3 regions of the Mesorhizobium sp. Cs1299R1N1 genome follow, and region 1 is predicted to be linked to each of the others. Evidence: predicted binding sites of a transcription regulator. Region 1 holds the regulator's gene; each other region holds the start of a gene.
What was found. The regulator PhoB, encoded in region 1, activates phosphate uptake and scavenging genes when phosphate is short. The targets are predictions, from matches to a motif close to TGTCATNNANCTGTCAT.
Positions count from the first base shown of each region.

Region 2: the regulator PhoB is predicted to act here: its motif matches at 5,026-5,042, upstream of O7A70_RS25375 (esterase-like activity of phytase family protein).
Region 3: the regulator PhoB is predicted to act here: its motif matches at 2,699-2,715, upstream of phnF (phosphonate metabolism transcriptional regulator PhnF).

Region 1 covers NZ_JAPYKR010000014.1:107,278-114,428, reverse strand. The annotation lists gene O7A70_RS27075 (ATP-binding cassette domain-containing protein) at 79-837, opposite strand; gene O7A70_RS27070 (sugar ABC transporter permease) at 892-2,244, opposite strand; gene xylF (D-xylose ABC transporter substrate-binding protein) at 2,388-3,428, opposite strand; gene O7A70_RS27060 (ROK family protein) at 3,701-4,948, shown strand; gene phoB (phosphate regulon transcriptional regulator PhoB) at 4,951-5,640, opposite strand; gene phoU (phosphate signaling complex protein PhoU) at 5,660-6,367, opposite strand; gene pstB (phosphate ABC transporter ATP-binding protein PstB) at 6,393-7,151, opposite strand, start outside.
Region 2 covers NZ_JAPYKR010000012.1:229,472-236,622, reverse strand. The annotation lists gene O7A70_RS25395 (ATP-dependent helicase) at 1-2,696, shown strand, start outside; gene O7A70_RS25390 (ferritin family protein) at 2,735-3,049, opposite strand; gene O7A70_RS25385 (trimethylamine methyltransferase family protein) at 3,173-4,726, opposite strand; partial or broken gene O7A70_RS25380 (glycine cleavage T C-terminal barrel domain-containing protein) at 4,741-4,935, opposite strand; gene O7A70_RS25375 (esterase-like activity of phytase family protein) at 5,158-6,627, shown strand; gene O7A70_RS25370 (L,D-transpeptidase) at 6,684-7,151, opposite strand, start outside.
Region 3 covers NZ_JAPYKR010000001.1:483,355-490,505, forward strand. The annotation lists gene O7A70_RS02320 (ABC transporter permease) at 1-833, shown strand, start outside; gene O7A70_RS02325 (zinc-binding alcohol dehydrogenase family protein) at 911-1,927, shown strand; gene phnF (phosphonate metabolism transcriptional regulator PhnF) at 1,936-2,682, opposite strand; gene phnG (phosphonate C-P lyase system protein PhnG) at 2,795-3,256, shown strand; gene phnH (phosphonate C-P lyase system protein PhnH) at 3,256-3,867, shown strand; gene O7A70_RS02345 (carbon-phosphorus lyase complex subunit PhnI) at 3,870-4,982, shown strand; gene O7A70_RS02350 (alpha-D-ribose 1-methylphosphonate 5-phosphate C-P-lyase PhnJ) at 4,979-5,890, shown strand; gene phnK (phosphonate C-P lyase system protein PhnK) at 5,887-6,663, shown strand; gene phnL (phosphonate C-P lyase system protein PhnL) at 6,713-7,151, shown strand, end outside.

The sequences.
Region 1 (7,151 bases):
AATGGTCAGGCCAAGCCATCGTGATCACTGGCATATCATGTGAACGGCAAGGGGCGTGCCCGAGCAGCCTCGCCGGCCTCAGGCGGCGATCTTCAGCGCACCCGGCCCCGGTATGGCACCTGGAGGACATTTACCCAGGATGATCATGCCCAGCACCTCGTCCTGGGTGACATCCGTGGTGCGTGCCGTGCCGACGACCTGACCGTTCTTCATCACGCAGACCCGGTCGGCAAGCTCGAACACGTCGTGGATGTCGTGGCTGATCAGGAAGATGCCGATGCCGTCGGACTTGAGCTGCCTGACCAGTTCGCCGACCTGTGCCGTTTCCTGGGGGCCGAGTGCCGCCGTCGGCTCGTCCATGATCAGGATGCGGGCGTTGAACAGGATGGCGCGTGCGATCGCCACTGACTGGCGCTGTCCGCCCGACAGTTTGATCACCGGTTCCTTGAAACGCTGGAAGCGAGGATTGAGCCGCCCCATTACCTTGCGCGCCTCGGCCTCCATGGCGACGTCGTCGAGCGTGCCCCAGGCAGTCATCAGTTCGCGGCCGAGGAACAGATTGGCGGCGGCATCGACATTGTCTGCCAGCGCCAGCGTCTGGTAGATCGTCTCGATGCCGTATTTCTTGGCGTCGCGCGGGTTGGAGATCGCTGCCTCCTCGCCATTGACGAATATCTGGCCGGAGTCGCGCTTGTAGGCCCCGGACAGGATCTTGATCAGCGTCGACTTGCCGGCGCCGTTGTGGCCGAGCAGCGCCACGACCTCGCCGGGGAAAAGATCGATCGAGGCATCGTCGACGGCACGGATGCCGCCGAATGCGATCGAGATATTACGCATGTCGACCAGCAGGGTGGCTGCAGGAGCAGTCTTGTCAATCACGGCGATGCCTCCCTAAACGCGCTTGCGGTAAACGGTGTCGAGCCACACCGCGATGACCAGCACGGCGCCGACGACGATGCTCTGCAGCGGCGAATCGACGCCGAGCAGCACCATGCCCGACTGCAGCGACTGCATCAGCAACGCGCCGAGCATGGCGCCGATGATCGTTCCCGAGCCGCCGGCAAGCGACGTGCCGCCGATGACGGCCGCGGCAATGACGAGCAGCTCATCCAATGTTCCAAGCACATTGGTGGCCGAGTTCTGCCGGGCCGACGAAATGGCGGCGGCGATCGTGGCCAGCACGCCCATGATCATGAACACCTTCATGGTGATCCAGCGCGTGTTGATGCCGGCGAGGTTGGCCGCTTCCGGATTGCCGCCGATGGCAAAGACATAACGGCCGAAACGGGTGCGTTTTGTGATGAAGGTCATGACCAGACCGACGGCGACGGCCATCAGTACCGGTATGGCGATGCCGTGGGCGATGAATAACCCGCCCTCCGGCACGGTGATGTTGTTGGCGGCCGCGTACCGGTTCACGATGCCGATCGGCCACGGATAGGAGTTGGCCAGCCACACCGCGCCCATGATGATGGCACAGGTGACGACGCCGAGCAGCGTCTCGGCCCAGATCGGCCGCAGCGGGAAGCGGAACCGCTTTCGTTGCACCCGCCCGTTGAACAGCGCAAACACGACGGCCAGGCAGGCGACGATTCCTACGACCCAGCTCCAGGTCGCGCCGATCGATCCGGCCGGTCCGCCGCCCATCAGCTGGAAGGTGGCGTCGAGCGGTGCCACCGTCTGGCCGCTGGTGACCCACCAGGCGGCACCGCGCCAGACCAGCAGGCCGCCCAGCGTGACGATGAAAGCCGGCACTTCGAGATAGGCGATGACGAAGCCCTGGAAGGCGCCGATCAAAAGGCCGAGCGCCAGGCCGATGACCAGTGCCAGCACCCAGATCCATGGATTGCCGAGTTCAAGCCCCACGAACCGGACCAGGAAGTGCACCTGGGCAAAACCCATGACCATGCCGATCAGGCCCTCGGCGGAACCGACGGACAGGTCGATGTTGCGCATGACGATGACCAGCACCATGCCGCAGGCCATGATTGCGACCGCTGACGTCTGCACCGACAGATTCCACAGATTGCGCGGCGTCAGAAACGTGCGGCTGTCGAAATCGAGCGGATTGACGCCAAGACGCAAGCTCGAAATCACATGCAGCGCGACCCAGATCAGCAGCAGGGCGCCGATCATGCCGAGCATACGGGTGTCGATCTCGGTCGCTTTCAGGAACCGGGCGACCGCGCCGAGTTCCGAAGCGCGCGCGGTATCGGCCTGCAGGTTGGACGTCGTGTCGGTCATGATTTCCTCCAACCGGCTGGCCGTCTGACGCGGATGCCGAACCCAGCCTAGAAGCTATCCGCGTGATGCGGAAACACAAATCTTTTTGAGAAAACGCCGCGGCTTGGGGGCCGCGGCGCCTTCATTTCTTCAAGCGGTCAAACTCAGTTGCAGGCCGCGACGCTGCCGGCGGCGACGCCCGCGCAGACTTCGTCCTTCTTGATCCAGCCGGCGTCGATGACGAGGTTGAGATTGTCCTTGGTGATGGCGACCGGGGTCAGGAACAGCGACTTGACGGTGTTGCCGCCAGGCGTCGTGAAGTCCTTCGTGCCGGCGATGTCGGTCATCTTCTTGCCGTCGGCGAGCTGCGAGGCGATCTCGGCGGCGTTCTTGCCGAGTTCACGCGCATCCTTCCACACCGACACGGTCTGGGTGCCGAGCGCGATGCGGTTGAGCGCGGCGTGGTCGCCGTCCTGGCCAGAGACCGGCACGGTGCCGGCGAGCCCCTGCGCCGTCAACGCCGCGACGACGCCGCCGGCGGTGCCGTCATTGGCCGCGACCACGGCGTCGACCTTATTGTCGTTGGCGGTGAGGAACTGCTCCATGTTCTTCTGGGCGTTGGCGGGCAGCCAGCCGTCCGTATAGGCTTCGCCGACATTCTTGATCTTGCCGCTGTCGATGGCTTCCTTCAGCACTTCCATCGAGCCCGAGAACAGGAAGTCGGCATTCGGGTCGGCACCCGAGCCCTTGATGAAGACGTAATTGCCTTCAGGCTTCACCTTGAACACCTCGCGAGCCTGCATGCGGCCGACTTCCTTGTTGTCGAAGGTCAGGTAGAAGACGTCCTTGTTTTCGATCAGGCGGTCATAGCCGACGACCGGAATGCCCTCGTCGAGCGCCTTCTGCACCGCTGGGCCGATGGCCGAAGCATCCTGCGCCAGGATGATCAGCGAATTGGCGCCCTGCGAAATCAGGCTTTCGACATCGGTCAGCTGCTTGCCGGGATTGGACTGCGCATCGGCGGAAATGTACTTGTCGCCCGCGGCCTCGATCGCCTTCTTCATGGCGGCCTCGTCGGTCTTCCAGCGCTCTTCCTGGAAATTCGACCACGAAACGCCGATGACCTTGTCCTTCGCCTGCGCCACCGACGCCAGCGTCAGCGACATGGCGACACCCGCCAGGATGGCGACTGTGAATCTCTTCATGATATATCCTCCCTGCGCCGCGTATGGCGCGACCAAACTGGCCCGAAGGCCGGCACAAAGGCCCTATTTTTTCGAGCCTCGAAAAAACACTGATCCATCGTCGGAACACTGTCAACATCGATTCTGATGGATTTTGAGGTGCCGGGAACCTTTTTTCGAGTCCCGCAATAAATAAATGACAGCTCCTGCCGCTTCTGCCAGTATTCGATCCGTTGCCGGAGATGTTCGAGGGGGGTGTCAAGAACCGCGGCGACGGGGAGGATGTGGGAAGCATGTCGGTCGGAATCCGCCACGACGATCTGCGCCGGCGCAACCGCGCCATGGTGATTGCAGCCGTGCGTCAGGGTGGTCAGCCCTCGCGCACCGAGATCGCCGCCACCACCGGCCTCAGCCACTCGACCATATCGGCGATATCAGCCGACCTGATCGACGAGGGTATCCTGACCGAAGGCAAGCCGAACGAGGCCGGTTTACTGAAACGCGGCCGGCCGCAGGTTGGCCTTGGCCTCAACCCCGAGGCGGCGGCTGTGATGACCGTGGTGCTGTCGCTGAATTTCCTGTCCGTCGCCGTCATCGATTATTCCGGCCAGGTGGTCGCCGAGGAACAGCGCCGGCTGGACACGCTGACCATGTCGCGCGAGGCGCTGATCGGCGAATGCACGGCAATAGTGCGGCGGCGCCTCGAGGACCCCGATCTCGACGTCCGTAGTATTGCCCGCATCGCACTGGCGATCCAGGGCATCACCGACACCGAGGCGCGTGCGATGCTGTGGTCGCCGATCACGCCGCAGACGGACATTCCCTTCGCCGACATACTTGAAGCCGAGTTCGGCATCCCCGCCACCATGGAGAACGACTGCAACATGATGGCGGTGGCGCTGCGCTGGCGCGACCCCGAACGCTACCGCGACGACTTCATCGCCATCCTGCTCTCGCACGGCATCGGCATGGGCCTGGTGCTGAAGGGCGAGTTGTTCACCGGGACGCATTCATCGGGAGGCGAGTTCGGCCACATGATCCATCGCCCGGGAGGCGCACTCTGCCGCTGCGGGCGGCGCGGCTGCGTCGAGGCCTATGCCGGCAACTACGCCATCTGGCGCAACGCCAGGCAGCTTGGCGAGGACGCCGAACCGGTCGCGGATGTCAGCGATGCGCAGATGCGGGCACTCGCCGCGACGGCAAGGGAGAAAGACGGACCGGAGCGCGAAGCCTATCGCAAGGCCGGCGAGGCGCTGGGCTATGGGCTGGGCAGCCTGTTCGCGCTGATCGATCCCGCACCCGTCGCCATGGTCGGCGTCAGCGCCGCCGCCTTCGACCTGATCGAGCCGGCCTTGCGCGAGGCCATCGCCCAGACCGCCGGCGGCCAGCATTCGGAATCGATTTCCTTCGACACCGAGCCGAACGAGCTGCCGCTCATCCGCGAAGGTTGCGCCATGCGCGCATTGACCTTCGTGGACCAGGAGATTTTCGCGCCGGGCGTGCTGGCGAGGCCCGGCGTTCCGGGCAAGAATGTAGCCTGATTTCAGTCTTCCCTGATCGCGTAGCCCGCGCCGCGAATGGTGCGGATCACGTCCGGCATGCGGCCGTTGTTGACCGCCTTGCGCAGCCGGCCGACATGCACGTCCACGGTGCGTTCATCGATATAGATCGTCTCGCCCCAGACGTTGTCGAGCAGCTGGCTGCGCGAGAACACGCGGCCGGGATGACGCATCATGAATTCGAGCAGGCGGAACTCGGTCGGTCCGAGCCGGATCTCGCTCTTCTTGCGATAGACCCGGTGCGATTCCCGGTCGAGCACGATGTCGCCGACCTTGAGCACGCTGGACAGCACTTCCGGCTTGGCGCGGCGCAGCAGCGCCTTGACCCGGGCCATGAATTCCGGCGTCGAGAATGGCTTGACCAGATAGTCGTCGGCGCCGGTCGAGAGGCCGCGCACGCGGTCGCTCTCCTCGCCGCGCGCCGTCAGCATGATGATCGGCAGCCTCTCGGTCTCGGGCCGCATTCGCAGGCGCCGACAGAGTTCGATGCCGGAAACCGCCGGCACCATCCAGTCGAGCACCAGGAGGTCGGGCACGTTCTCCTGGAGGCGGATCTCGGCTTCGTCGCCGCGTGTCACCACCTCGACCTGGTAGCCTTCCGATTCCAGATTGTAGCGGAGGAGCACGCCGAGCGGCTCCTCGTCCTCCACCACCATGATGCGTGGCGCGATCATCGATTGATCATCCCTGCCGTCAAGCCGCTGGCACCGACATCGCCGTCTCGTCCTGCTTCGGACGGTTGGCGGGCAGTTGCGTGCCGGTCAGCACATAATATGCATTCTCGGCAATGTTGGTCACGTGGTCGCCGATGCGTTCGAGATTCTTGGCGCAGAACAAAAGATGCGTGCAAGCCGTGATGTTGCGCGGATCCTCCATCATGTAGGTCAGGAGTTCGCGGAACACCGATGTGTATTTGACATCGATGCGTTCGTCGTCATTCCTGAGCTTGGCGAGCGCGGCGGCATCGCCGGCCGCGTATTCCTCGACCACGCCCTGCACCTGGATCAGCACCAGCTGCGCCATGGAGTCGATCGAATGCGACAGGTCGCGCGGCGTGGCGGAGAGGCCGACGGAGCCGACGCGCTTGGCAATGTTCTTGGCAAGGTCGCCGATGCGCTCGAGATCGCCTGCCATCCGGATCGAGCCGACGACATGACGCAGATCGTCGGCCATCGGCTGGCGCTTGGCGATCAGGGTGATGGCGCGGTCGTCGAGTTCGCGCTGGCGCGCGTCCATGATGGCGTCGTCGGAGACGACCCGCTGTGCCAGCGCGTTATCGGAATTCAGCAGCGCCTTGGTGGCGCCGCCGACCATCGTGCCGGCGAGATCGCCCATGTCGCTGATCAGCCTGCTGATCTGTCCGAGATCCTCGTCGAAGGCTGCGACTGTATGTTCGGCCATGATCCTGGTCCTCGTATGCGTGATATCAGCCGAAGCGGCCGGTGATGTAGTCCTGCGTGCGCTTCTCGCGAGGCGACGTGAAGATCTTCTCGGTCTTGTCGAATTCGACCAGTTCGCCCAGATACATGAAAGCCGTCTGGCGTGACACGCGCGCCGCCTGCTGCATATTGTGGGTGACGATGACGATCGTGTAGTCGGCCTGCAACTCGTCGATCAGTTCCTCGATCTTGGCGGTCGACAGCGGATCGAGCGCCGAGGCCGGCTCGTCGAGCAGGATGACCTCCGGCTTCACCGCCACGGTGCGGGCGATGCAAAGACGCTGCTGCTGGCCGCCCGACAGGCTGAGACCGCTGGCGTTCAGCTTGTCCTTGACCTCGGTCCACAATGCGGCGCGCTTCAGCGCCTGCTCGACACGGCCGTCCATCTCGGCCTTGCTGATCTTCTCATAGAGCCTGACGCCGAAAGCGATGTTCTCATAGATCGACATCGGGAACGGCGTCGGCTTCTGGAACACCATGCCGATCTTGGTCCGCAGCAGGTTGAGATCCTGCGAACGATCGAGAACGTTCTGGCCGTCGAGCAGCACCTGGCCCTCGGCGGTCTGCTTGGGGTAGAGTTCGTAGATGCGGTTGAAGACGCGCAGCAGCGTCGACTTTCCGCAACCCGACGGACCGATGAAGGCCGTCACGCTGCGCTCGGGCAGCGACAACGTGATGTCCTTCAGCGCCTTCGACTGGCCGTAGTAGAAATTGAGGTTCTTGACCTCGATCTTCGCCTTGGCGGC
Region 2 (7,151 bases), on a different contig from region 1:
AAGACATGCCCTTTTTCGACGAACCCGATGCGCGGCCCACGGCCCCGTCGGGCATTGCCGCGCGCGCCATGGCTGCCCGCGGCGGCCAAAACAACGCGCCGGACTATCTGAGGGGGCTTAACCCCGAGCAGCGGCTTGCGGTGGAGACCACCGAAGGCCCGGTTCTGGTGCTGGCCGGCGCCGGCACCGGCAAGACCCGCGTGCTGACCACCCGCATCGCCCACATCCTTGCCACCGGCAGGGCCTTTCCCTCGCAGATCCTGGCGGTGACCTTCACCAACAAGGCCGCGCGCGAGATGAAGCAGCGCATCGGCATCCTGATCGGCGAAGGCAATGTCGAGGGCATGCCCTGGCTCGGCACCTTCCACTCGATCGGCGTGAAGCTGCTACGCCGCCATGCCGAGCTTGCCGGCCTGAGATCCGACTTCACCATCCTCGACACCGACGACGTCGTGCGGCTGATCAAGCAGCTCATCCAGGCCGAGGGCCTGGATGACAAGCGCTGGCCCGCGAAACAGTTCGCCCAGATGATCGACGGCTGGAAGAACAAGGGCCAGGGCCCGGCCGACATCGCCGAGGGCGATGCGCGCAGCTTCGCCAACGGCAAGGGCCGCGAGCTCTACAAGGCCTATCAGGAGCGCCTGCAGACGCTGAACGCCTGCGATTTCGGCGACCTGCTCTGCCACCCGATCCGCATCTTCCGCGCCAATCCCGATGTGCTGAAGGACTATCACCGGCGCTTCAAATACATCCTCGTCGACGAATACCAGGACACCAACACCGCCCAGTACATGTGGCTGCGCCTCCTGGCGCAAAGGCCCGAAGGCAAGCCGATCTCCCCCCATGTGGGGGAGATGTCCGGTAGGACAGAGGGGGGCGCCTCGCGCCGACAGGCTGGCGGGACAGCGCCTGTCGACTCCGGCGACATCTCCCCCACAAGGGGGGAGATTGGGCGCTCTTCATCCGGGGGCGGAGGCAAATCCACCGTCAATATCTGCTGCGTTGGCGACGACGACCAGTCCATCTATGGCTGGCGCGGCGCCGAGGTCGACAACATCCTGCGCTTCGACAAGGATTTTCCCGGCGCCACCATCATCCGGCTGGAGCGCAATTACCGCTCGACCGCGCACATACTGGGCGCCGCCTCCCACCTCATCGCCTACAATGAGGGCCGTTTCGGCAAGACGCTGTTCACCGACCGCAACGATCCCGAGGACGGCAAGGTCAACGTCCACGCCGCCTGGGATTCGGAGGAGGAAGCCCGCGCCATCGGCGAGACCATCGAGGCCTACCAGCGCCAGAAGCATAATTTGAACGACATGGCGATCCTTGTCCGCGCGTCCTTCCAGATGCGCGCCTTCGAGGACCGCTTCATCACGCTCGGCCTGAACTACCGCGTCATCGGCGGCCCGCGTTTTTACGAACGCATGGAAATCCGCGACGCGCTGGCGTTCTTCCGCGTCGTCGCCAACAGCACCGACGACCTCGCCTTTGAGCGCATCGTCAACGTACCCAAGCGCGGCCTGGGCGAAGCGACCATCCGGCAGATCCACGACACTGCGCGCGGCCTGCGCATCCCGATGCTGGAGGCGGCGGGCACACTCGCCGAAAGCGACGAGCTGAAGCCGAAACCCCGCGCCGCCCTGCGCGAGGTCGCGGCCAATTTCGAACGCTGGCAGAAGGCGCTGGAAACCACGCCGCACACCGAGCTCGCCGAGACCATTCTCGAAGAGAGCGGCTACACCGACATGTGGAAGAACGACCGCTCGGCGGAAGCCCCCGGCCGGCTCGAGAACCTGAAGGAGCTGATCCGCTCCATGGAGGAGTATGAATCGCTGCGCTCCTTCCTCGAACATGTCGCCCTGGTCATGGATGCCGAGCAGAATGCAGGGCTCGATGCCGTTTCCATCATGACGCTGCACTCGGCCAAGGGCCTCGAATTCGAGACCGTCTTCCTGCCCGGCTGGGAGGAAGGCCTCTTTCCCCACCAGCGCGCGCTGGACGAAGGCGGCCGCTCAGGCCTGGAGGAAGAGCGGCGGCTCGCCTATGTCGGCCTGACGCGGGCCAAGAAGAACCTGCATATCTGGTTCGTCTCTAACCGCCTCATCCACGGCCTGTGGCAATCGACCATCCCGTCACGCTTCCTCGAGGAACTGCCGGAAGCCCATGTCGAGGTCGCCGAAGCCGGCAACTCCTATGGCGGCTATGGCAATCCCTATGGCGGCGGCTCGTTCGCGTCCGGCCGTGGCGGCGGCCAGGGGGCAGGAAGACAGAACCCGTATGGCGCCTCGCGCTTCGACAATATCGGCGGTAATTCGGGCGGCGGGGAAAAATCCGGCGCCTTCTCCAACACCTATTCGACGCCGGGCTGGCAGCGCGCGCAGGCCAACCGCACCGAGGCGACCGACCGCAACTGGGGCACGCGCTCGGGCCATCAGGTCGAACGCATCGGCTATGGCGAGACCGATTCCGGCTACGGCGCCGGCCGCACCAGCGTGAAGGGCCGCACCATCGACGGCGAACTGGTCGCCAAATCCGTCTCCGACACGCCGTCGGCCTTCAGCGTCGGCGACCGCGTGTTCCACCAGAAATTCGGCAACGGCAATATTTCAGCCATCGAAGGCAACAAGCTGACCATTGACTTCGACAAGGCCGGCCAGAAGCGAGTGCTGGATGGATTTGTCGCGGCGGTGTGAGTTGAATGCGGCTAGCCTCGCAAGGCCGGCTTTCCACCTCAATCCGCCTTCTTCTCGCCCTTCTCCCCGGCCTTCACGATATCCCCTGTCGTAAACAGGATTTCCTTCAGTTCCACGCGCCAGTCCGTCTTCTGGCGCAGCAGGAATTCGAGGTCCATGCCGAAATGCTTGAACTCTTCGCTCTGCGCGTTCTTCATGATCGCCTTGGCTTGCGGGTCCTTCTCCACCGACATGCGCTGTTCGTACCAGCTGATCGCTTCCGCCTCCTCGATCAGCGAGGTGATCATGCGGGCAAAGGTCCGCACTTCCTGCGACAGTTCTTCCGGCGGTTCGTGATACTGGTCGAAACCCATGTCGTCCTCCCTCAGCGGCTCGCAAATGGAGCCAGGCATTGGCCCGCTTCCATGAATGCGTGGGAAGCGCTGCGGGTTCCGGGACCACGGCCATAATTCAGGACGGTGGATCCGCGAGCTATCTCACGACACCGGTGCCGCGCCGCCCTCTTCCGTGCGCCTCGCGATGAATGCATCGAGCACGCCTGACGTGGCGGCCGCCGTTCCCGGCGGCTCGAAATCGGCGAGGATGCGTTTCCAGACGCCGGTGGCGCGTTCGGTGGCGTTCTTCGACCCGCTTTGCGTCCAGTTGCCGAAATTCGACCAGTCGGCCACCAGCGGCTCGTAGAAGGCGGTGCGGTAGCGTGCCATGGTGTGGCTGGCCGAGAAGAAGTGGCCGCCCGGCTGCACTTCGGCGATGGCCTCGAAGCCGATTGCGTCGTCGTCGCCGGGGGTCGCGTCGCAAAGTTCCGCGACCGTCTGCAGCGCTTCGATGTCGGTGACCAGCTTTTCCAGGGAAACACTCAAGCCCCCTTCCAGCCAGCCGGCCGCATGGATGCAGACGGTGGCGCCCGACAGCACCGAGCCCCACAGCGCGAACTGCGTCTCGTGCGCGGCCTGCGCGTCCGAAATATTGGCAGCGCTGCCGCCGCCCGAGCGCCAGGGCAGACCGGTGAAGCGCGCCAGCTGGCCTGCACCCAGCGTGGCCTTGACGTGCTCCGGCGTGCCGAAGGCGGGTGCGCCGGATTTCATGTCGACATTGGAGGAGAAGGAACCGTAGACCACCGGCGCGCCCGGCCGCACGATCTGCGCCAGCGTCAGCCCGGCGAGCGCTTCGGCGTGCTGCAAAGTCAGGGCGCCGGCCACCGTGATCGGCGCCATCGCACCGGCCAGGCAGAACGGCGTGATGATCAGGACCTGGCCCGCCTTGGCGAAGTCGATGATGCCATGCGCCATGGGAATATCGAGCTGGCGCGGCGAGTTGGTGTTGATGACGGTGTAGCAATGCGCGCCCGAGCGGAACTCGTCTTCGGACAACCCACGGGCCAGCCTGATCATCTCGAAACTGTCATCGACCTGCGGCGTGCCACGGGCGAACACGAATGGGAATTTGTCGGACAGTGTCAGCTGCGCCCGATTGACGGCATAATGGCGAAAACGATTGTCGATGTCCTGCGGCTCGATACACGGCCCCAGCATGTGCAAGACATCGAAATGCTGCACCAGCTTGATGAGCTCCTCGAAGGCGACCAGCGTTCCAGGCCGCCGGCCGCGGTCGAGATCGGTGACGTTGGGCGCGCCGGAGCCCGCCAGGAATGTCATGGAGCCCAGTTCGAGCGACAGATCGCGAGCGCGCGCGCCTGCATTGGCGTGGATCGATCGCGGCGCCGAGGCTAAGGCTGCCACCACCATGTCGCGGCCGATGCGCACCATGTCGGTGTCGGGATCGACCAGGGCGCCGGCACGGGCGAGCACTTCGCGCGCCTCAGGCAGCAGCACCTTGATGCCCAGTTCTTCCAGCACGCGCAGCGCCGTGTCGTGGATCGACGCCACCTGGTCGTCGGAAAAGATCGGCTGCGGCAGGAATGGATTCCTCAGCGACCGGTAATTGGGCTTGCGGCTTGATTCACTGCCGGCCTCGCCCGTGCGTCCGCGCCGGCGTTCGCGCCTGCTGTCTCGTGCCGCGTCATCGATCATCGCGAATTCCCTCCTCATTGCCGCATCGCCTTGCCCTGGGGATCATAGGGCGAGGCCGCGATGACCCGCGCAGGCCGTTCGACGCCGACAATGTGCACGCAAAGCTGCGTCCCCTCCCCGGCGAAATCGTCGTCCACCAACGCCGGCGCGACGCTCTTGCCGATCGTGTAGCCAAATCCGCCCGAGGTGACGAAGCCAGCGCGGCGGCCTCAAGGCTTCCCTTCCGGTCAGTTCGAAGCCGGCACCCTATATGCACTAGACATGTGTGTCCATTACGCTGGCGGACCGGCATCGCGCACTGTCACGCAAGCATCATGTTCACGCCTTAGATCGCGTTTTGGGGAGGCGCGCGCGGCATCGTCGATGCGGCACCTCTTTCCGTTTTTGTCCTTCGGCCGCTCCGGCATGCTTCGTCACAAAGAGGATTGTCCATGAAACACCTGTACCGAACCGCCTCGCTCGGGGTCGCGCTGGCCTTGTTCACCGCCCTGACACCGGCGCTTGCCGACGGCGTGGCCTACATCAACAAGGGCCTGGTCGGCGTCGGCCGCATGCCGGCTGCTCAGCGCGACAAGTTCGGCGAGACCTTCGGCTCGGGCTCCGGCATGGCAATCGACACTACAGGCTGGACGCATGATGCCGGCACCTACAAGGGATCGCTCTGGCTCCTGCCCGACCGTGGCTACAATGTCGCCGGCACCACCGACTACCGGCCGCGCCTCAACACCATCGGCATCGAGTTCACGCCTGTCGCGCCGGGTGCGGCTCCCGCCGCCGGCCAGGAGCAGACGGGCGTCAAGGCGACGCTTGCCGACACCATGCTCCTCACCGACGACAAGGGCGCCGATGCCACCGGCCTCGATCCGCTGTCGGATGTACGCCCTGCCGCCGGCGACATGCCGATGCTGCCCGTCGCCACCAACGGCAAGCTCGCTCTCGACAATGAGGCCATCGTGCGGCTGCCCGACGGTTCGATGTTCATCTCCGACGAGTACGGCCCCAACATCTACAGGTTCTCCGCGCAAGGCCGCCTGATGTCGGCGACCCAGCCGCCGGCAGCCCTCGTGCCGATGCGCAAGGGAGCGCCGAACTTCTCCTCCGACAATCCCGGTCCGGGCGCCGCCGACCCTGATCCGAAGGATCCCGAAACCGGGCGCCAGAACAACCAGGGCCTCGAAGGCATGGCGATGACGCCGGACGGCAAGTTCCTGATCGCCGTGCTGCAGTCGGCGCCGAGGCAGGACGGCGGCGATTCACCCTCGACGCGCCAGAACACCCGGGCGTTGGTCTATGATGCCTCCGACCTCGCCCATCTGAAGCTCGCGCATGAATACGTCGTGCCGCTGCCGGTGTTCAAGGATGCCAAGGGCAAGACCAAGGTCGCCGCGCAGAGCGAGATCGTGGCGCTTTCGGACACATCCTTCCTGATGCTGGCGCGCGACAGCGGCAACGGCCAGGGCCTGAAGAAGGGTGACGCGTCGCTCTACCGCCAGATCAACATCGTCGACGTGTCCGGGGCGACCGACATCGCGGGCGGCGCCTTCGACGCGGCCGACAAGCCGGTCGCGCCCAAGGGCGTGCTTGATCCCTCGGTGACGCCGGCCAAGCTGACGCCGCTCATCGATATCAACGACGCCGCCCAGCTTGGCCGCTTCGGCCTGCACAATGGTGGGGCGAAGGACCACAACGAGCTTTCGGAGAAGTGGGAAGCGATGTCGTTGGCCAGCGTCCTCGACCCGAAGCTGCCCGACGATTATTTCCTGTTCGTCGGCAACGACAACGACTTCCTCGCCCAGGACGGCTTCCAGGTCGGCGCGCCCTACAAGGCCGATGACGGCGCCGATGTCGACACCATGTTCCTGGTCTATCAGGTCACGCTGCCAGGTCTCGGCAAGAAGTAACGATCACCGCACAAGCGGGCGCGCCTGGCGCGTCCGCCTGTGCAGGTCGTGAAGGCTTACTTCAAGAACTCGGCGTCCTTCGGCACGCCCGCATCGATCGGCTCGGCCGTTCTGCTCGACACGGCCATGATCTTGCCGGCGGCAGACAGGTTGGGCCGCACGAAGACCTGGGCGGGGCCGTTGACGCGGCTGTAGAGGTCGATGATGTCCTGGTTCATGAAGCGCACGCAGCCGGACGACGCGTTCTTGCCGATGGAATCCCATTCCGGCGTGCCGTGCAGCCGGTACATCGTGTCCTTGCCGTCGCGGAAAAGATAGAGCGCGCGGGCGCCCAGCGGGCTCTGCGGTCCGGGCGGCATGCCGTCCTTGTATTTCGCCAGTTCCGGCCGGCGCAGGATCATTTCGGGCGGCGGCGTCCACACCGGCCACTTCTTGCGCGCCTGGACCACGGCGCTGCCGGTCCATCCGAAACCGGCCTTGCCGAGGCTGACGCCGTAGCGCATCGCCTTGCCGCCGTCGCGCAC
Region 3 (7,151 bases), on a different contig from region 1:
ACATCTCGAATCTGCTGCGTCAGGGTTCGATGATCGCCATTTTGGCTGTCGGCCAGACCTTCGTCATCATCACCGGCGGCATCGATCTGTCCGTCGGCGCCGTGGTCGGCTTCGCCACCGTCATCGCCGCGATGCTGATCAATGCCGGCGTCCCGGTCTTCCTCGCCATCCTGCTCACCCTGCTGGTCGGCGTCGCCATCGGCCTCTTCCATGGTTTTGGCATCGTCAAGATGGGCCTGCCGCCCTTCATCATTACGCTGGCGACCCTGACGTCGCTGCGCGGCATTGGCCTTTTGATGACCAACGGCAATTCGATTTCGATCAACAATGATGCTTTCCAGGAATTCTCGCGCAACTCCTTCCTCGGCATCCCCAATCTGTTCTGGATGGTCCTGCTGGTCGGCATACCCGCCTATGTCTTCCTGCATCACAGCCGCTGGGGCCGGTACCTGTTCTCGGTCGGGTCGAACGCCGAGGCCTCGCGCCTGTCCGGCGTCAACGTCCAGCGCACCATCTTCATGGCCTACACGCTGTCGGGTCTCTGCGCGGCGTTCGTCGGCGTGCTCTTGGCTTCGCGCATCGGCATCGGCAATCCGACGCAGGCCGAAGGATGGGAATTGCAGGCGATCGCCTCGTCGGTGATCGGCGGCACCTCGCTGTTCGGCGCGGTCGGCTCGGTGCACGGGCCGCTGCTCGGCGCCTTCATTCTCGCCACCATCAACAACGGCGCCAACCTGCTCAACGTCAACGCCTTCTGGCAGCGTGTCATCACCGGCGTGCTGATCATCGTCATTGTCTATTTCGACGGCCTGCGCCGCCGCGGCGGCAAGTAGTCAACGAGCCGAAAAACGATCTCCGGCCCGGTATCAAAACGGGCCGGCGTTTTCGTAAACCCAAAATGGACTGAAACATGAAAGCCGTCGTCTGCCGCTCGCCCGGCGAACTCATTCTGGAAGACCGTCCCGCACCCTCCCAGCCACCTCCCGGCTGGGCACTGGTGGCGGTCAGCCATGTCGGCATCTGCGGCACTGACTACCATATCTTCGAGGGCAAGCACCCGTTCCTCGCCTACCCCCGCATCATGGGCCACGAAGTGTCTGGCACCGTCGTCGAAGTCGGCGAAGGAGTCGGGCTTGCGGTCGGCGAACCGGTCATCATCAACCCCTACCTTTCCTGCGGCAAATGCATCGCCTGCCGGCACGGCAAGCCCAATTGCTGTGTCAGGATCGAAGTGCTCGGCGTGCATCGCGACGGCGCCATGTGCGAACAGATCCTGGTGCCGGCTGAGAATCTCTATCCCACAAACGGGCTGTCGCTCGCCGACGCCGCCGCCGTCGAATTCCTGGCCATCGGCGCGCATGCCGTGCGCCGCGCGCGTTCCGAGGCCGGTGCACGCACGCTGGTCATCGGTGCCGGCCCGATCGGGCTTGGCACCACCATCTTCGCACGCATTGCCGGGCTCGACGTGACACTTCTCGACATGAGCACCGAAAGACTGGTCTTCGCGGCGAGTGAGCTCGGCTTTTCGATTCTCGACGGCTCGCAAGCACCTGTGTCCGATCTGGTGCGTGATGCGACAGACGGCGAAGGCTTCGACGTGGTCTTCGACGCCACCGGCAACACCCGGTCGGTGCAATCGGCCTTCGCCCACGTCGCGCATGGCGGCACCCTGGTGCTGGTCAGCGTCGTCAAGGACGATATCGTCTTTTCCGACCCTGAGTTCCACAAGCGCGAGATGACATTGGTCGGCAGCCGCAATGCGTTGCGCGCCGACTTCGATCATGTCGCCGCCTCGATCCGCAATGGTGCCGTGCCGCTGGCCAAGCTCGTCACCCACCGCACCACGCTGGCCGATACGCCAGGGGACCTCGCACGCTGGGCACACGAGAAGTCGGGCCTGATCAAGGCCGTGATCGAGATCGGATAGCCAGGGCGTTATAGTGCCGAGAGCTTCAGCTCCACTCGCTCGGCCGAAAAACGCGATTCGGAAAACTGGATTGGCTGGCCGTCGGGCGTGACGTTGACCGCCACTGTCACCAGCACGATGGCGCCTGGCTGCAGATCGAGATCGGCGAGATCGGCGGCGTCCGCATGGCGCGCGGACAGCACGGTCGATTGCCTGAGATAGTCGTCGATACCGAAACGAGCGAGCGACGCGGTGATCGAACCGGTTTGCGCCATCGCCTTGTCGATGCCGGCAAAGCGCTTCGCCTCGAACCATGCGGCAGCGCGCGACACCGGCCGTCCGTCGGCCTCGCCGCGCGTTTCCAGCCGGATTACCTCGGCACCCCGGGCAAGGCCAAGCCCCTCGGCAACGCGCTGGCTGGCAGGCTCGACCGAGAAAGCAAGCAGCACGATGTGCCGTTCCGAGGTCTGCCCCTGCAGCCCCGCAGAGAAGCGCGTGCGCGCGCCGATCGGATAGGACAGCCGCTTGCGCGACAAGACGAACGTGCCGCGCCCCTGTTCGGCCCGCAATACGCCCTCCTGTACGAGGGCCGATATGGCGCTGCGCACGGTGTGACGGTTGACGCCATAACGCTCCGCCAGCGCGACCTCGGGCGGCAGCGCGGCATTTTCGGCGAAATCGCCAATGGCAATCGCTTGCAGGATCCTGTCGGCGATCTGGCGCCAAAGTGAGACGCCGCTGCGCCGCTCGATGGTATCGGCCGCTTGCCCGGTCATGTTTTGCCTCCCGGCCTGTCACGCACCCGTCATGGACTCGCGCTAGGTAATATGTATAATTTGTATAGTTGTCTATATCAATAGACAAATTTAATGAAGAGGAAAGTTGGCGATGCGAGGACAGGAAGCCCGCGACCAGGCCGAGCGCAAGGCCGCCATGGCCACCTTGGCGCAATCGAGCGGCGACGACATCGTGCGGCTCTGGAACGAGGCCGGCCTGCCTTCGCAAGCCGAGCTGCTGCGCGGCCCCGAGACCGGCCTGGTCACGCTGCGTGGCCGCATCGGCGGCGGCGGCGCGCCCTTCAATGTCGGCGAGGCGACCGTCACGCGTGCCACCGTCCGGCTGCCATCCGGGCAGGTCGGCCATTGCTACGCGCTTGGCCGCGACAAGCAGAAGGCGAAGCTGGCAGCCATCGCCGACGCGCTCTGGCAGGACCCTGCCCGCCGCGCCGAGGTCGAGACCAGGCTCATTGCGCACTTGCGCTCGGCTCTGACCGCTGCCCACGAAAAACGCCGCGCCGAGACGGCGGCGACGAAAGTGGATTTCTTCACCATGGTTCGCGGAGAAGATTGATGGATATCGCGGCACAATCGATCGAGGGCGGTTTCGCCGATCCGGTCTTCAACGCCCAGACCGTGTTTCGGGCCGTCATGGATGCCATGGCGCGGCCGGGCAGCGTCCAGCCCTTGCCGACCTTGGCCCGCCCGCCGGCGCCGCTTTCGGCAACATCGGGCGCTATAGCCCTGGCGTTGTGCGACAACGACACGCCACTCTGGCTCGACCCGGCACTGCATGCCTCCGCGGCGATCGGCTCCTGGCTTGGCTTCCACACCGGTGCGCCGCTGGCCAATACATCGGCCGACGCGCACTTCGCGTTTATTGCCACACCGGCCGAGATGATGGCGCTCGACGGTTTTTCTCAGGGCACGCAGGATTATCCCGACCGATCGACGACGCTGATCCTGCAGGTCGGCGACCTCACTTCAGGGTCCCCGCTGTTGCTCGAAGGCCCCGGCATCGAAACCAGCGCCACGATCGCGCCGGCACAGATGCCGCGTCACTTCGTCGAGCAGTGGAAGCAAAACAACAAGCGCTTTCCGCGTGGCGTCGACATCATCCTCGCCACATCGGACGGCATAGCCTGCCTGCCGCGCACGACGCGCATCAAGACGATGGAGGCTTGAAGATGTATGTCGCGGTAAAAGGTGGCGAAGCCGCTATTGCCAACGCTCACAGCCTGCTTGCCGACCGCCGGCGTGGCGACCGCTCGGTGCCGGCGCTGCGCCTCGACCAGATCGTCGAACAGCTGGCGCTCGGCGTCGACAGGGTGATGAGCGAAGGTTCGCTCTATGACCGTGAGCTGGCCGCACTCGCCATCGTCCAGGCGCGGGGCGACATGATCGAGGCGATCTTTCTGGTGCGCGCCTACCGCACCACGCTGCCGCGCTTCGGTTATACCAGCCCGATCGACACCAGTGCGATGCTGGTCGAACGGCGCGTCTCGGCGACCTACAAGGATCTGCCTGGCGGCCAGCTGCTTGGTCCGACCTTCGACTATACGCACCGCCTGCTCGACCCGGAGCTTGCCGCCGGCGCAGGCGTCGCCGAACCGGTGCAGCGCGCCGGCCAGACCGAGCCCATGCCGCGTGTCTCGGCGATCCTCGCCCGCGAAGGCCTGATCGAACCCGACGGCGACATGCCGCAGGACCATGTTCCCGGCGACATCACCCGCGAGCCGCTGGAATTCCCGATGGCACGTGACATCCGCCTGCAGGCGCTATCGCGCGGCGACGAGGGTTTTCTGCTGGCGCTCGGCTATTCAACGCAGCGCGGCTATGCCCGCAACCATCCTTTCGTCGGCGAGATCCGCATCGGCGAGGTCGAGCTGGAACTCGACGTTCCCGAACTGCCCTTCGCGGTGCCGCTCGGCACGGTGCGCGTCACCGAATGCCAGATGGTCAACCAGTTCAAGGGCTCGGCCAAGGCGCCGCCGCAATTCACCCGCGGCTACGGTCTCGTCTTCGGCCAGAGCGAGCGCAAGGCAATGGCCATGGCGCTCTGCGACCGGGCGCTGCGTGCCTCCGAACTCGGTGAGGACATCGTTGCCGCCGCGCAGGACGAGGAGTTCGTCATCTCGCACTCCGACAATGTCCAGGCCACCGGCTTCGTCGAGCATTTGAAGCTACCGCACTATGTCGACTTCCAGGCCGAGCTCGACCTCGTGCGCCGTATGCGCGCCGAATATGAGGCCCGCGAAAATCCAGCAAAGGCGGAAGAAAAGAAGGAGGCAGCGGAATGACCGCGCAATCCACCGACATCGCCACCTACAACTTCGCCTATCTCGACGAGCAGACAAAGCGGATGATCCGCCGGGCGATCCTCAAGGGCATCGCCATCCCCGGCTACCAGGTGCCGTTCGCCTCGCGCGAAATGCCGATGCCCTATGGCTGGGGCACCGGCGGCGTCCAGGTCACGGCATCGATCATCGGCCCCGACGACGTGCTGAAGGTCATCGACCAGGGTGCCGACGACACCACCAATGCCGTATCGATCCGCGCCTTCTTCAAGAAAGTAGCCAATGTCGCGGTGACCACCGATACCGCCACCGCCACGATCATCCAGACCCGCCACCGCATTCCCGAGCATCCGCTCACCGCGGGCCAGGTGCTGGTCTATCAGGTGCCGATCCCCGAACCGCTGCGCTTCCTCGAGCCGCGCGAGACCGAAACGCGGAAAATGCATGCGCTGGAGGAATACGGCCTCATGCATGTGAAGCTCTATGAGGACATCGCCAAGCACGGTCGCATCGCCACCACCTATGCCTATCCGGTCAAGGTCGAGGGCCGCTATGTGATGGACCCTTCGCCGACGCCGAAATTCGACAATCCCAAGATGCACCGCTCGCCGGCCCTGCAGCTGTTCGGCGCCGGCCGCGAAAAGCGCATCTACGCCGTGCCGCCCTTCACCGATGTGGTGAGCCTCGACTTCGAGGATCATCCGTTCGAGGTGCAGACTTTCGACCAACCCTGCGCGCTGTGCGCGGCCGAGAATGTCTATCTCGACGAGGTCATCCTCGACGACCATGGCGGCCATATGTTCGTCTGCTCGGACACCGATTACTGCGAGAAGCGGCGTGAAGAGGGCCATCGCGGCCACCTTGCTCCCGAAACCCATCTTGCCCCAGGAAACATGGAGCCGGCGCAATGATCGACGAACCGCTGCTGCGCGTCTCGGCGCTCTCCAAGTTCTACGGCTCGCGAGTCGGCTGCGACAACGTCACCTTCGACCTGTGGCCGGGCGAAGTCCTGGCTGTCGTCGGTGAATCCGGTTCCGGCAAGACGACGCTGCTCAACTGCCTGTCGACGCGGCTGCTGCCCTCCTCCGGCACCGCCAGCTACCGCATGCGCGACGGCCAGTTTCGCGAGCTCTACCGCATGAGCGAGGCCGAGCGCCGCTTCCTGATGCGCACCGACTGGGGCTTTGTCCACCAGAACCCGGCCGATGGCCTGCGCATGACGGTCTCGGCCGGCGCCAATGTCGGCGAGCGTCTGATGGCGGTCGGCGACCGTCACTACGGCAAGATCCGCGCCACGGCCGTCGACTGGCTGTCGCGCGTCGAGATCGAGGAAGACCGTATCGACGACGAACCGCGCGCCTTTTCCGGCGGCATGCGCCAACGCCTGCAAATCGCCCGCAATCTCGTCACCGGACCACGGCTGGTGTTCATGGACGAGCCGACCGGCGGCCTCGACGTTTCCGTGCAGGCGCGCCTGCTCGACCTGTTGCGCGGCCTGGTCACCGACCTTGGCCTTGCCGCGATCGTCGTCACCCACGACCTTGCCGTGGCGCGGCTTCTGTCACAGCGCATGATGGTGATGAAGGACGGCCGCGTCGTCGAAAGCGGCCTTACCGACCGCGTTCTCGACGACCCGCGCGCGCCGTACACGCAATTGCTCGTTTCCTCGATTTTGCAGGTGTGATGATGGCGCCTGTACGCCCGCCGACGATTGACGATTGGAGAACCTTCTGATGCCGACCCCTCTCGTTGTCTCCGACGTCGCCAAAAGCTTCACCATGCATCTGCGCGACGGCATCAAATTGCCCGTCGTCGCGGGGGTCTCGTTCTCGATCAAGGCCGGAGAATGCACCGTGCTCGGCGGTCCGTCCGGTGCCGGCAAAAGCTCGATCCTGAAGATGCTCTACGGCAACTACGCCGTCGACGAAGGCCAGATCATCGTCACGCACGAGGATGGGTTGATCGATCTCGCCCATGCCAGCCCACGCACCGTGCTTGCCGTGCGCCGGCAAACGATCGGCTATGTCAGCCAATTCCTGCGCACCGTGCCGCGCGTCTCGGCCCTCGATGTCGTCGCCGAACCACTGGTTGAACGCGGCGAGGAGCGCGAGGCAGCCCGGGCCAGGGCACGCTCCTTGCTGGCCCAGCTCAACCTGCCGGAAAAACTATGGA